Regions from separate parts of the Pseudomonas sp. NPDC086251 genome, predicted to be linked through region 1. Evidence: predicted binding sites of a transcription regulator. Region 1 holds the regulator's gene; each other region holds the start of a gene.

What was found. Region 1 encodes FliA, which starts transcription of late flagellar genes. Its sites were predicted from a motif close to CTAAAGTTTNNNNNNNNNNNGCCGNTAA; they were not measured.
Region 2: motA (flagellar motor stator protein MotA) is a predicted target of FliA. The motif match lies at 1,565-1,592, and genes of this name have one in related genera.
Region 3: ACIPL2_RS03610 (methyl-accepting chemotaxis protein) is a predicted target of FliA. The motif match lies at 1,952-1,979, and genes of this name have one in related genera.

Annotation. Positions count from the first base shown of each region.
Region 1 covers NZ_JBIVBY010000014.1:116,066-120,224, reverse strand. The annotation lists gene ACIPL2_RS18260 (chemotaxis protein CheA) at 1-14, opposite strand, end outside; gene ACIPL2_RS18255 (protein phosphatase CheZ) at 28-816, opposite strand; gene ACIPL2_RS18250 (chemotaxis response regulator CheY) at 839-1,210, opposite strand; gene fliA (RNA polymerase sigma factor FliA) at 1,379-2,119, opposite strand; gene fleN (flagellar synthesis regulator FleN) at 2,116-2,946, opposite strand; gene flhF (flagellar biosynthesis protein FlhF) at 3,062-4,159, opposite strand, start outside.
Region 2 covers NZ_JBIVBY010000034.1:54,987-59,145, forward strand. The annotation lists gene ACIPL2_RS29100 (HDOD domain-containing protein) at 1-1,494, opposite strand, end outside; gene motA (flagellar motor stator protein MotA) at 1,661-2,512, shown strand; gene motB (flagellar motor protein MotB) at 2,516-3,529, shown strand.
Region 3 covers NZ_JBIVBY010000001.1:822,443-826,601, forward strand. The annotation lists gene ACIPL2_RS03590 (LysR substrate-binding domain-containing protein) at 1-189, shown strand, start outside; gene ACIPL2_RS03595 (MmcQ/YjbR family DNA-binding protein) at 186-545, shown strand; gene ACIPL2_RS03600 (DUF1294 domain-containing protein) at 557-985, opposite strand; gene ACIPL2_RS03605 (undecaprenyl-diphosphate phosphatase) at 982-1,812, opposite strand; gene ACIPL2_RS03610 (methyl-accepting chemotaxis protein) at 2,106-3,740, shown strand; gene pnuC (nicotinamide riboside transporter PnuC) at 4,013-4,159, shown strand, end outside.

The sequences.
Region 1 (4,159 bases):
GCGCCGAAGCTCATGTATGGGGTGCTCCTAGAATCCAAGGCTGGAAAGCAAATCGTCTACATCGTCCTGACCGGACACAACGTCTTCTCTTTTATCGGCATGAATCTGCGGACCTTCACCCTGAGAGAGATGTTTTTGCGGATCTTTTTCTGCCAGCATCGCTTCACGGTCATGTTCGATGCCCGCAAAGCGGTCCACCTGACTGGCCATAAGCACGAGCTTGAGCAGGTTGCTTTCAACTTCGGTGACCAACTGCGTCACGCGCTTGATTACCTGACCGGTGAGGTCCTGGTAATCCTGGGCGAGCAGGATGTCGTTAAGGTTGCTCGACACCACGCGATTGTCTTCGCTGCTGCGTGTCAGGAAACCGTCGACTCGCCGCGCCAGTTCACGGAACTCTTCAGCTCCGACTTCGCGACGCATGAACCGTCCCCAATCGGTGCTCAAGGCCTGGGCTTCAGTGCTCAGGCTGTTGACCAGCGGCGTGGCGTTTTCCACCAGGTCCATGGTGCGGTTGGCCGCCGCCTCGGTCAGTTTGACCACATACCCCAGGCGCTCGGTGGCGTCCGTGATCTGTGACACTTCCTCGGCTTGCGGCATGTTCGGGTCAATCTGGAAATTGACGATCGCACTGTGCAGCTCGCGAGTGAGCTTTCCCACTTCCTGGTACAGGCCGCGGTCACGGGTCTGGTTGAGCTCATGGATCAGTTGCACAGCGTCGCCGAACTTGCCTTTTTCAAGGCTTTCGACCAGTTCGACGGCGTGTTTTTTCAGGGTCGACTCGAAGTCACCCTGTGAAGATTCGATATGCTCCATAGCTTCCCCGTGGCGCAGTTGCTCAACCGATGCGTTCGAAAATCTTCTCGATTTTTTCTTTCAACGCCTGGGCCGTGAAGGGTTTGACCACATAGCCGTTTACACCGGCCTGGGCCGCTTCGATGATCTGCTCGCGCTTGGCTTCAGCGGTCACCATCAGCACGGGCAAGTGCTTGAGCTTTTCATCGGCGCGCACGTGGCGCAGCAAGTCGATACCGGTCATGCCAGGCATGTTCCAGTCCGTTACCAGAAAGTCGATGCTTCCGCTGTTGAGAACCGGAATGGCGGTTGTGCCATCGTCAGCCTCGACCGTGTTGGTGAACCCAAGGTCACGCAACAGGTTTTTTATGATCCGCCGCATCGTTGAGAAGTCATCAACGATGAGGATTTTCATGTTCTTGTCCAATTCGACCTCCAAGCAGTCTTAAACGCGCCCAGCACCTGGACGCGCCATTTCAATCAATCCGGCAAAGCACTCAATGACTGTCTGGAGCACAACAGATCGAGACCGGCGCAGTTTCAACACCACACCAGCCACGTTCGCAGTGTCCCCACACTGCCTTCAGCGCGCTCGCCACTCCCCCAAACGCCCCCGCAAACGGGCCGCGCACTGGCTGTGTAACTGGCTGACCCGAGATTCGCTGACTCCCAGGACTTCGCCGATTTCCTTGAGGTTCAACTCTTCGTCGTAGTACAGCGCCAACACCAGTCGCTCACGCTCCGGCAAATTGGCAATCGCGTCCGCCAGCGCCGCCTGGAAGCGTTCATCTTCCAGATCGCGTGACGGCTCCGTATGTGCACTCGCGCCATCCTCGTGCAGCCCTTCGTGTTCGCCGTCCTGCAACAGATCGTCGAAACTGAATAACCGGCTGCCCAGGGTGTCGTTCAAAATCCCGTAATAATCGTCGAGACTCAATTGGAGTTCGGCCGCAACTTCGTGATCTTTAGCGTCACGACCGGTTTTAGCTTCAATCGAGCGAATGGCGTCGCTGACCATCCGGGTATTGCGGTGGACCGAACGTGGCGCCCAGTCCCCCTTGCGCACTTCATCGAGCATCGCGCCGCGGATGCGGATGCCCGCGTACGTCTCGAAACTCGCGCCTTTGCTGGCGTCGTATTTGGTCGACACTTCAAGCAGGCCGATCATCCCGGCCTGGATCAGGTCTTCGACCTGGACACTGGCCGGCAGACGCGCCAGCAAGTGGTAGGCAATGCGTTTAACCAGTGGCGCGTAACGCTCGATCAGCTCGTACTGCGCGTCACGTGCCGATTTCTTGTAGAGGTTGTAACCGCTGGCTGTCATAGCACCGGTCCTGCCGTTTGTTGCACGAGGCGCTCGACGAAAAACTCCAGGTGCCCACGCGGGTTGGCCGGCAGTGGCCAGGTATCGACCTTCTGCGCAATCGCCTTGAACGCCAGCGAGCACTTGGAACGCGGGAACGCTTCATACACGGCGCGCTGCTTCTGCACGGCCTTGCGCACGCTTTCGTCGTACGGCACCGCACCGACGTATTGCAAGGCAACGTCGAGGAAGCGATCCGTGACTTTGGTCAACTTGGCAAACAGGTTGCGACCTTCCTGCGGGCTCTGGGCCATGTTGGCCAGGACGCGGAAGCGGTTCATGCCGTAATCGCGGTTCAGCAGTTTGATCAGTGCGTAGGCGTCGGTGATCGACGTCGGTTCGTCACACACCACCAGCAAGACTTCTTGCGCGGCGCGAACGAAACTGACCACCGAATCACCAATGCCCGCCGCGGTGTCGATCACCAATACGTCGAGGTTGTCGCCGATATCGCTGAACGCCTGGATCAGGCCGGCATGTTGAGCCGGGCTCAAATGAACCATGCTCTGGGTACCGGATGCGGCCGGGACGATGCGGATGCCGCCAGGGCCTTGCAACAACACGTCGCGCAGCTCACAGCGGCCTTCGATCACGTCGGCCAGGGTACGTTTGGGTGTCAGTCCCAGCAGAACGTCGACGTTCGCCAGCCCCAGATCGGCGTCCAGCAGCATCACGCGCCGGCCGAGCTCCGCTAGAGCCAGGGACAAGTTCACTGACACGTTAGTCTTCCCGACGCCACCTTTGCCGCCGGTCACCGCGATCACCTGTACGGGATGCATGCTGCCCATGAATTTCTTTACCTTGTCTTACTTAGACGGAGGCCACATTACTGGCTGCGCGTTCACAAACGGAACAATGCATGGCAGACCATCGATGTAGGTACAAAAACTGTTCATTAATACCTCAGCCAACCTGCTTGGTCGGGCTGTGGTAAATATCAGCGAACATGTCAGCCATGGCTTCTTCGCTGGGTTCTTCTTGCATTTGCACGCTTACGGCGCGACTGACCAACTGATGACGACGCGGCAGATGCAAATCATCCGGAATCCGCGGGCCATCGGTCAGGTAGGCCACCGGCAATTCATGACTGATGGCCAGGCTCAACACCTCGCCCAGACTTGCCGTTTCATCCAGTTTAGTCAGGATGCAGCCAGCAAGCCCGCAGCGTTTGTAACTGTGATAAGCGGCGGTTAGAACCTGTTTCTGGCTGGTGGTTGCCAAAACCAGATAATTTTTCGATTTGATGCCACGACCGGCCAGGCTTTCGAGCTGCATCCGCAGTGCCGGATCGCTGGCCTGGAGGCCCGCGGTATCGATCAGCACCACGCGTTTGCGCAGCAAGGGTTCCAGCGCCTGCACCAGGGACTGGCCCGGGTCGACGTGGGTCACAGAGACGTTGAGGATGCGCCCCAGGGTCTTGAGTTGTTCCTGGGCGCCAATGCGATAGCTGTCCATGCTCACCAGCGCGATGTTCTGCGCGCCGTACTTGAGCACGTAACGGGCCGCGAGCTTGGCCAGCGTGGTGGTCTTGCCCATGCCGGCAGGGCCGACCATGGCGATCACACCGCCCTCTTCCAGCGGCTCGACTTCCGGGGTGGCGATCATCCGTGCCAGGTGCGCCAACAGCATCCGCCAGGCCTGACGAGGTTCTTCAATATCACTGATCAGTGCCAGCAGGTCCCGCGACAACGGGCCGGACAGGCCAATGCGTTGCAGGCGGCGCCAGAGGTTGGCCTGGGCCGGACGGCTGCCTTGCAGCTGATTCCAGGCCAGCGAGCCCAGCTGCACTTCCATCAATTCACGCAGGCTATTGAGTTCGAAACGCATTGAGTCGAATGCACGCGGGTCGACGCCATTCGACGCTGGCGCAGGAGCCGGCGCAGGACGACGCGGTTCGGCGTAGGTCGGCTCGATCAGCGGTTCGGCGGCGGTCAGCGGCAGGCCGGCGAACAACTGGCGATTAGTCGCCTTGTCGCTCTCGCCTTCGCTGCGCAGGCTCAG
Region 2 (4,159 bases), on a different contig from region 1:
TTGCGCGGTTTTACCGAAGGCTTGCACGGTGATTTCCGAGAACGGCCCGCCGCCCTGATCCGCCACCACAATCATGATCACCCGACCATTATTGACCAGTGAGCGCAGCAGCAGGTGTTCGCCGCCGAACTGTGAACGCAGGCTCGCCGGCAGCAGCGCCGAGAATTGCGCGTTGTTGGCCGGTGTCAGTCGCACCTGCGCTTGCTGCGAGAGCAAGCGTTGCAGCACGGTGCTCTGGCTGACCAGGAAATTCAGGCCCGCCGCGTCTTTCGGCAGCCCGGCGATCTGGTGCACGCGCAGATTGGCGTGCGTGCGGTCGGCCATCAGGATCATCACCCGACGCATGCCGCACGCGACTAATGCGTCCCGCGCAGAAGTGGTCAAGTGCATGGCATTGGTGAAGCGACTCGGCTCGACCAGCAACTCGGCACATTGCTTGCGCCACTTCGCCAGGTCTTCGGCGGTCGGTGCCGGGGCCGGCAGCAAGCCGGCATGGATGCGGTTCACGCCCCACGGCCAGATCAGCGACACCGCCGGGTGCCACAGGTCGGGCATGGCGTGATAACGGGCACTGTTCGCGGCCTGTTGGTGCAACTGCTGCTGCACCTCGTCCATCGGCATTTGCAGGTAAAGGCTGGTCAGGTATTGCCAGCGCTCACTGTGCGGACTGTCCCAGGCCTGTTGCGCCGACAGCGCCAGACCATTGGCCAGCAGCACGGTGTTGGCCGGTTGATTGAGCCAGCGGCGCAGGGACGGATCGTCATCGAGGCGGTTTTGCTGACGCAACGGATGTTCGCTGTCACGCGCGATGCGCAGGACTTTGACCAGCTCCCGTTGTTCGTTGAGCAACAGTCGATAGCCTTGCTGGACCCAGATCGGCAGGCGCCAGATGTCCACCAGCGCCAAGCCGATTTCCAGCAGGCGCACGCCAAACAATTGCTTTTCGACTGTGCGCGCCGACTCGCCTTTATGGATGACCCGCAGCTCCCATTCTTCGAGCAATTGCGGATGCGTCAGTGCCAACGGCCAGAGCGGCGAAAGAAACAGCAGGCTGCCCCAATGAATGTCCTGCCACAGCCGCGCCAGGCGACTGGCAAAAAAACCGTTGGCCTGTTGGGTCGCGTGCTGGCTGATCAGCTGCAGTTGGCGCAGGGCCAGCGGGATCTCGGACTGAGGCTGGGCGGGCAGGCGGGCAAGCAGTTCTTCGGTGCGTTTCAAACCGAGGCGATTGATCGCCACCTCAAGGTTTTCCGCCGGCTCGGTCATGCTGCCATGGGTGTGCCGGTTGGCTTCGCGAATCACGCTCAAGGCCAGGGCCGGGCTGTCCTGCATCAGTTCGGCGATATCACGCAACGAACTGCGACTGTTGGCGAGGGCCTTGCAGACGCGGTCATGACTGACTTGCGGAACCGGCAGGCGCACGCCATCGAGAAGCTTGACCCAGCCTTCGAGCGTGGTCGGTTTTGGAGTTGGAACGTTCGTTTCATTAGCCATGGTTGGACGCGATCACCGTCTGCATTACCTGTGCCCGGAGCGGGCTTAATTGGCTTTTCGCCTGAACTGGCTTTAGTCTGGCGCAGTTTTGCCGATAAGTAGAAGAAGAGATTTTTTAACTTCCGAATATGACCTTGAACCCGACTCAGTAAGTGCTCTCCTACCTATGGCTAAAATAATCGGCATCATCGTCGTATTCGCGAGCGTGCTCGGCGGATACGTGCTCTCCCACGGCAAAATTGCCGCCCTGATCCAGCCCTTCGAGGTGCTGATTATCGGTGGCGCGGCGCTCGGCGCATTCCTGCAGGCCAACCCCGGTTACATGACGATGCACGTGCTCAAGAAGTCCTTGGGCATGTTCAGTTCGCGCTTCAACCACACGTTCTATCTGGAAGTGCTGGGCCTGATCTACGAGATTCTCAACAAGAGCCGCCGCGAAGGCATGATGGCGATTGAAGGCGACATCGAAGATGCCGCGGCGAGCCCGATCTTCGCCAAGTACCCGACGGTTCTGAAAGATGACCGCATGACCGCATTCATCTGCGATTACCTGCGCATCATGTCCTCCGGCAACATGGCTCCCCATGAGCTGGAAGGCCTGTTCGACATGGAGCTCTACAGCCTCAAGGAAGACCTGGAGCACCCGTCCCACGCTGTCAACGGCATCGCTGACGCCATGCCCGGTTTCGGTATTGTCGCGGCGGTACTGGGGATCGTGGTGACCATGGCTTCCCTGGGCGAAGGCGACCAGAAATCCATCGGCCTGCACGTCGGTGCGGCACTCGTGGGTACCTTCTTCGGTATTCTCGCGGCCTACGGTTTCTTCGGTCCGCTGGCCCATTCCCTGGCCCACGATGCCAAGGAAGAACTGAACGTCTACGAAGCCATCAAGGCCTCGCTGGTCGCTTCAGCTTCGGGCATGCCGCCATCGCTGGCGGTGGAGTTCGGCCGCAAGGTCCTGTACCCGGCGCACCGTCCTAGCTTCGCTGAGCTGGAACAAGCGGTTCGTGGTCGCTAAGCCATGGAAAATAACCAGCCGATAATCATCAAGCGCGTCAAGCGCATCGCCGCCGGACATCACGGGGGCGCCTGGAAAATCGCCTTCGCCGACTTCGCGACGGCGATGATGGCGTTCTTCCTGGTGCTGTGGCTGCTCTCTACTGCCACACCAGAACAGAAGATCGCCATCGCCGGTTACTTCAAGGACCCGGTCGGTTTTTCCGAAAGCGGCACGCCGTACATCATCGACCTGGGCGGCACGCCGACCCTGGCGCCGGAGAACACCCTCAACCCCGAGGTGAAATCCCAGCCGCAACCGGACAAAGTGACCATCGACACCGAACAGGTCGAAGGCATGGCCGAGCAGGTCGAGAAAGAACGCCTCGAACTGTTGCTGCAAGAGCTGCAGAACAAGGTCGAAGAGAACCCGCAACTGAAGAAATTCAAAGACCAGATCCTGTTCGAAATCACCCCGGACGGTTTGCGCATCCAGATCGTGGACGCCGAAAACCGGCCGATGTTTGACTCCGGCAGTGCGCGTCTGAAACCGTATTTCGAAGACATCCTGCTGGCCATGGCCGACACCATCAAAGCGGTGCCGAACAAGATCAGCATCAGCGGCCACACCGATGCCAAGCCGTACACCGGTACCGGCGATTTCGGTAACTGGGAACTCTCGGCCAACCGTGCCAACGCCGCACGCCGTGCGCTGGTCGCCGGCAGTTATCCGGAAGCGCAGGTGGCACGGGTTGTCGGTTATGCCTCGTCGGCGTTGTTTGATCGGGAGAACCCGTTCAACCCGGTCAACCGTCGTATCGACATCGTCGTGCTGACCAAGAAAGCCCAGCGCGCCATTGAAGGTTCACAAGGTGCAGAACCGGTTCCGGAGCCGACGCAAGGGCAAGGTGGCCCGGGTGAAGTGCCCGCGGATCCAAATGCGCTGCCGGCGGATAAAGAACCTTTGCCAGCCCACGAGTTGCGCGAACGTCTGAATCTGTTCGATAACCCGAAGCCCGCAGAACCACCGAAGCAGTGACCCACAAAAAAGCCGACAGTGATGTCGGCTTTTTTTTGCGGCTTTCACTGGTTTGGAAGCCAGACGCGGCCCCTTGTAGGAGCTGGCTTGCCAGCGAAGGCGGCCCTGAGAGCACTCGCTTTTAAGTGGATCAGAATCGTCTATCAGTGCTGGAAAACCAGCACCGTCTATGACGAAAAGGCTTACTTGCAGGCATTAACGCGGCGTGGATCAACGTTGGTAGAGGCGCCGATGGAGGTGGTCACAGGTTGACGGACAGGCTCAGGGCGTGAGGGGGCGGTGCGTCAAGATCAAAAGCACGGCGGCCTACCGGCCGGCCTGATTTCAGCGCATGCGTTTCCCTGTGGGAGCGAGCTTGCTCGCGAAGGTCGTTAACGATGACGCGTTTAAACAGGATAAACGCTGCGCATTTAAGATCTTCTGATTGCGGTAAAAATCAAGGAGTGAGGGCATGTCCGAGAAAGGTGTAGGAAGTCTCCGAGACGTATAAACCGGGTTTTTCTTCGCTTAAGGCTCGCCTATAGTTTGTCCGTCGCCGACGAATCGGTGATCGACTTTAGCCAGTCGTAACAGATGATGCACAAGCGCCCGTATAATCGCGGCGCTTTTTGCTGCCTGACATCTACATGT
Region 3 (4,159 bases), on a different contig from region 1:
CTGCCGATGATGTATTGCGAACAGGAACTGCAAGACGGCTCGCTGGTGCAGTTGCTGCCCGACTGGTCGTTGCCGGGCGGCTGGCTGCAAGCGGTCTACCCTCATCGTCGCGGGGTGATGCCCGCCGTGCGCGCCTGGATCGACCATTTGATCGAATCATTCAATGCCTGTGGGGACCGACTGATATGAAGGCTGGACGCATGAGCGAAGAGGACGTCGCGCAATTCTGCCTCGCGCTGCCCGGCGCGCGGGAAGACTACAAATGGGGTGGTGTGCGGGTGTTCTCGATTGCCGGGAACAAGATGTTCGCCTTGCAGAACCTGCGTGGCGCGTCCCTGGCGTTCAAGGTCGACAAGGACTTGTTTCTCGGCCATTGCGACCGTCCGGGCATTCACCCGGCACCTTATCTGGCGCGGGCCCAGTGGATCATCATGGAAACGCCCTACCCTCTAAGCGCCGAAGAGCTACAAGGGTTGCTGCAACGTTCCCATCAACTGGTGGTGAGCAAGCTGCCCAAGCGTACTCAGGTCGGCTTGCTGCTGTAGAACCCGCAGGTTTAGAACAGCGCGAGCAGATGGGCGCCGAGGAACAACTGGTCGATCCAGAACACCTGATGCAGCAGCACAATCGCCCAGCACACCAACTGAAACGAGACCTTGCGCGTCTTGTGCCGAAACACCTGCTGCGCAATCAAGGCACCCGGCCAGCCACCGCCGAGTTCCAGCGCGTGCAACACGTTCTCCGGGGTGCGCCAGGTGTCGGCGCGCGCCTTGCGCTTGTCGCTCCAGTACAGGAAAAACGCCACCACGCTGACGATGCCGTATGCCGCGAGGGGAATCGCCGACACCCCGCGCAGCCATAACGACATCGAGCCAAACAGCGGCAGCGCGCAGAGGATCGCGAACACCACCAGTTTCAGGCGCAGATGCTGGATCTCGCCCCCGGACGGGCGCCCGGGGTTGTAGCGCGCGCTGGAGTCACTCATGGCTTGGCCGCGGCCCAATCGACCCAGCCAAACTGCCAGGTCGCGAGGATGAACAGGCCGAACGCGATCCGGTACCAGGCGAACGCCGCGTAGCTGTGGCTGGCGATGAACTTCAGCAAGCCCCGGACAGCAATCATCGCGAAGATGAACGCGGTCACGAAGCCGATCGCAAACACCGGAAAATCTGCCGGCACGAACAAGTGACGGTATTTAAACCCCGAGTACACCGCGGCAGCGACCATGGTCGGCATCGCCAGGAAGAACGAAAACTCGGTCGCGGTCTTGCGCGACAGGCCGAACAGCAAGCCGCCGATAATGGTCGAGCCGGAACGCGAAGTGCCCGGAATCATCGCCAGGCATTGGGCGAAACCGACTTTCAGGGCATCTTTCCAGGTGATCTCGTCAACGCTTTCGGCGTGCACTTCATGCTGACGTTGTTCGGCCCACAACATGATGATCCCGCCCACCACCAATGCCGCTGCCACCGTGATCGGGTTGAACAGGTAATGGTGGATCAAATCGGAAAAGATCACCCCCAGCACCACGGCGGGCATGAAGGCAATCAGCAGGTTCGCGGTGAAACGTCGGGCGCTGGGTTGTGTCGGCAAGCCGATGACCACGTCGAGGATCTTGCGGCGAAATTCCCATACCACCGCCAGGATGGCGCCCAGCTGAATGATGATGTTGAAAGCGATGGCCCGCTCGCCACCGAAGTCGAGCAAGTCGGCCACGATGATCTGGTGCCCGGTACTGGAAATCGGCAAAAACTCCGTCAGCCCTTCTACAACCCCAAGAATCAATGCCTGAAAGGCGGTCCAAAGATCCATCAATCCCCCAAGAAGCGATGCGCCACGGCATGCACCGTTAATATTTTTCAGAGCGTTTGACTGCGCCCAGCGTAGTTGAAAACCCGCGAGCGCAAGATCCACGCACAGCCGTAAAAATCCTGTGAAAAATCAGACTGGATTCAGGTTTTTCCGTGCGGGGCCGAAATCCTATCAGACAAGTCCGTTTTACGCTGCCGCGTATTGGACCTAGGCCTTGTAGGCCCGGTTGGCAAAGTGTGGTTGGATGCTGGCGATCATTTATTACAAGAAAAAGAATCCGGAGTGACAGCGTTATGAACAGCTTGCGCAGTATGTCGATCAGCCGCCGTTTGTGGCTCATTCTGATCGTGGCCGTGATGATGCTATTGACGTTAGGCGTGTTGATGCTCAAGCAGATACACGATGACCTCTACTACGCCAAAGTTCAGAAAACCCAGCACGTGGTGCAAACCGCCAGTGGCATCCTGACTTATTATCACGACCTGGAAACCGCCGGCACGCTCACCCGTGACGTCGCGCAGAAACAGGCACTGACGGCGGTTCGCGGCCTGCGTTATGACCAGAACGATTACTTCTGGATCAACGACCTGACGCCGGTGATGGTGATGCACCCGGCCAACCCGAAACTCGAAGGCCAGAACCTTTCGACGATCCGCGACCCGGACGGTTTTGCGCTGTTTAATGAAATGGTCGCCATTGCCAAGTCCAAAGGGGCTGGCACGGTTGATTATCGCTGGCCGAAACCGGGTGCCAATGCACCGGTCGAGAAAACCTCCTACGTAAAACTGTTCGAACCCTGGGGTTGGGTGATTGGCTCGGGCGTGTACGTCGATGACGTGCAGGCCGAGTTTTATGGCCAGGTCTGGAAGGCTTCTTTCGTCGGGCTGGTGATTGCCCTGATCATGGCGCTGCTGGTGATCCTGATTGCCCGCAGCATCGTACGGCCGCTCCAGGAAACCGTGACGGCCATGGCCAACATCGCCAGCGGCGAGAGCGACCTGACCCGCAGCCTCGATACCCATGGCCAGGATGAGGTCACGCAATTGGCACGCCATTTCAATGCATTCACCACCAAGTTGCGCCTGGTGATCACTGAGCTGCAGGTGTCCGCCAGCGCCCTTGGCCAGTCTTCCAGTGAGTTGGGCAACGACGCCGCCCAGGCCCAGCAACGCAGCCAGCAACAATCGCAACAGATGGAACTGGTGGCCACGGCTATTAATGAAGTGACCTACGGCGTGCAAGACGTGGCGAAAAACGCCGAGCACGCCGCCAGTGAAATGCGCGATGCCGAGTCTCAGGCACAGCAAGGCCAGGTCAACATCGATGGCAGCCTGCAACAGATCGACAAGTTGTCTTCGACGATCGATCAGGCGGTTGAAGTGATTCGTACCCTGGCCGCCGAAAGCACGCAGATCGGCAGCGTTCTGGAAGTGATTCGCTCGATTGCCGAGCAGACCAATCTACTGGCGCTCAACGCGGCCATCGAAGCCGCCCGTGCCGGTGAACAGGGTCGCGGTTTTGCGGTGGTGGCCGATGAAGTCCGGCTATTGGCCCAGCGCACGCAGAAGTCTACGGCTGAGATTCAGTCGATGATCGAACGTCTGCAGAACCACTCCGAAGCGGCGGTGAAGGTGATCGGCGACAGCAGTCGCGCATCGCAGTTGACCATCGAGCAGGCCGGTCTTGCCGGTGCGAGCCTGAACGCCATTGGCCAGGCGTTGCGCAACCTCAACGGGCTGAACGCCTCGATTGCCAGCGCCACCTTGCAACAGGCGCATGTGGTCGAGGACATCAACCAGAACGTCACCCAAGCGGCGGGTTTGTCGCATAGCACGGCACTGGCGGCGGAACAGTCGAGCCTGGCCAGTGTTCGCTTGAAGGAATTGAGTGAACAGTTGAACGGGTTGCTCAAGCAATTCCGGGTGTAGCCGCCTGCGGAAACGCGATCCCCGTAGCAGCTGTCGAGCCTGCGAGGCTGCGTTCGGCTGCGAAGCAGTCGTGAAACCAGGCGCCGCGGTGTGTCAGGTAAAAACCCGTAGGCTGGATTGACGACTGCTTCGCAGCCGAACGCAGCCTCGCAGGCTCGACAGCTGCTACAGAGGCAAACGCAGGGCCGACGAGGGATGGCGCTTGCTGGTTTTACTCAGCAGCGCCTGCCGGTACAATCCGTTCCCCTTTTCGCTTCCCCCAAGGAACCTCCATGTCCGGGCTTGAACTGTTTGCTGCCAGCCTCGGCGTGATTGCCGTCTGGTTGACGGTCAAACAGAATCCTTGGTGCTGGCCGATCGGCCTGGTCATGGTGCTGCTGTATAGCTGGATCTTTTTTGAGGTGAAGCTGTACTCGGAC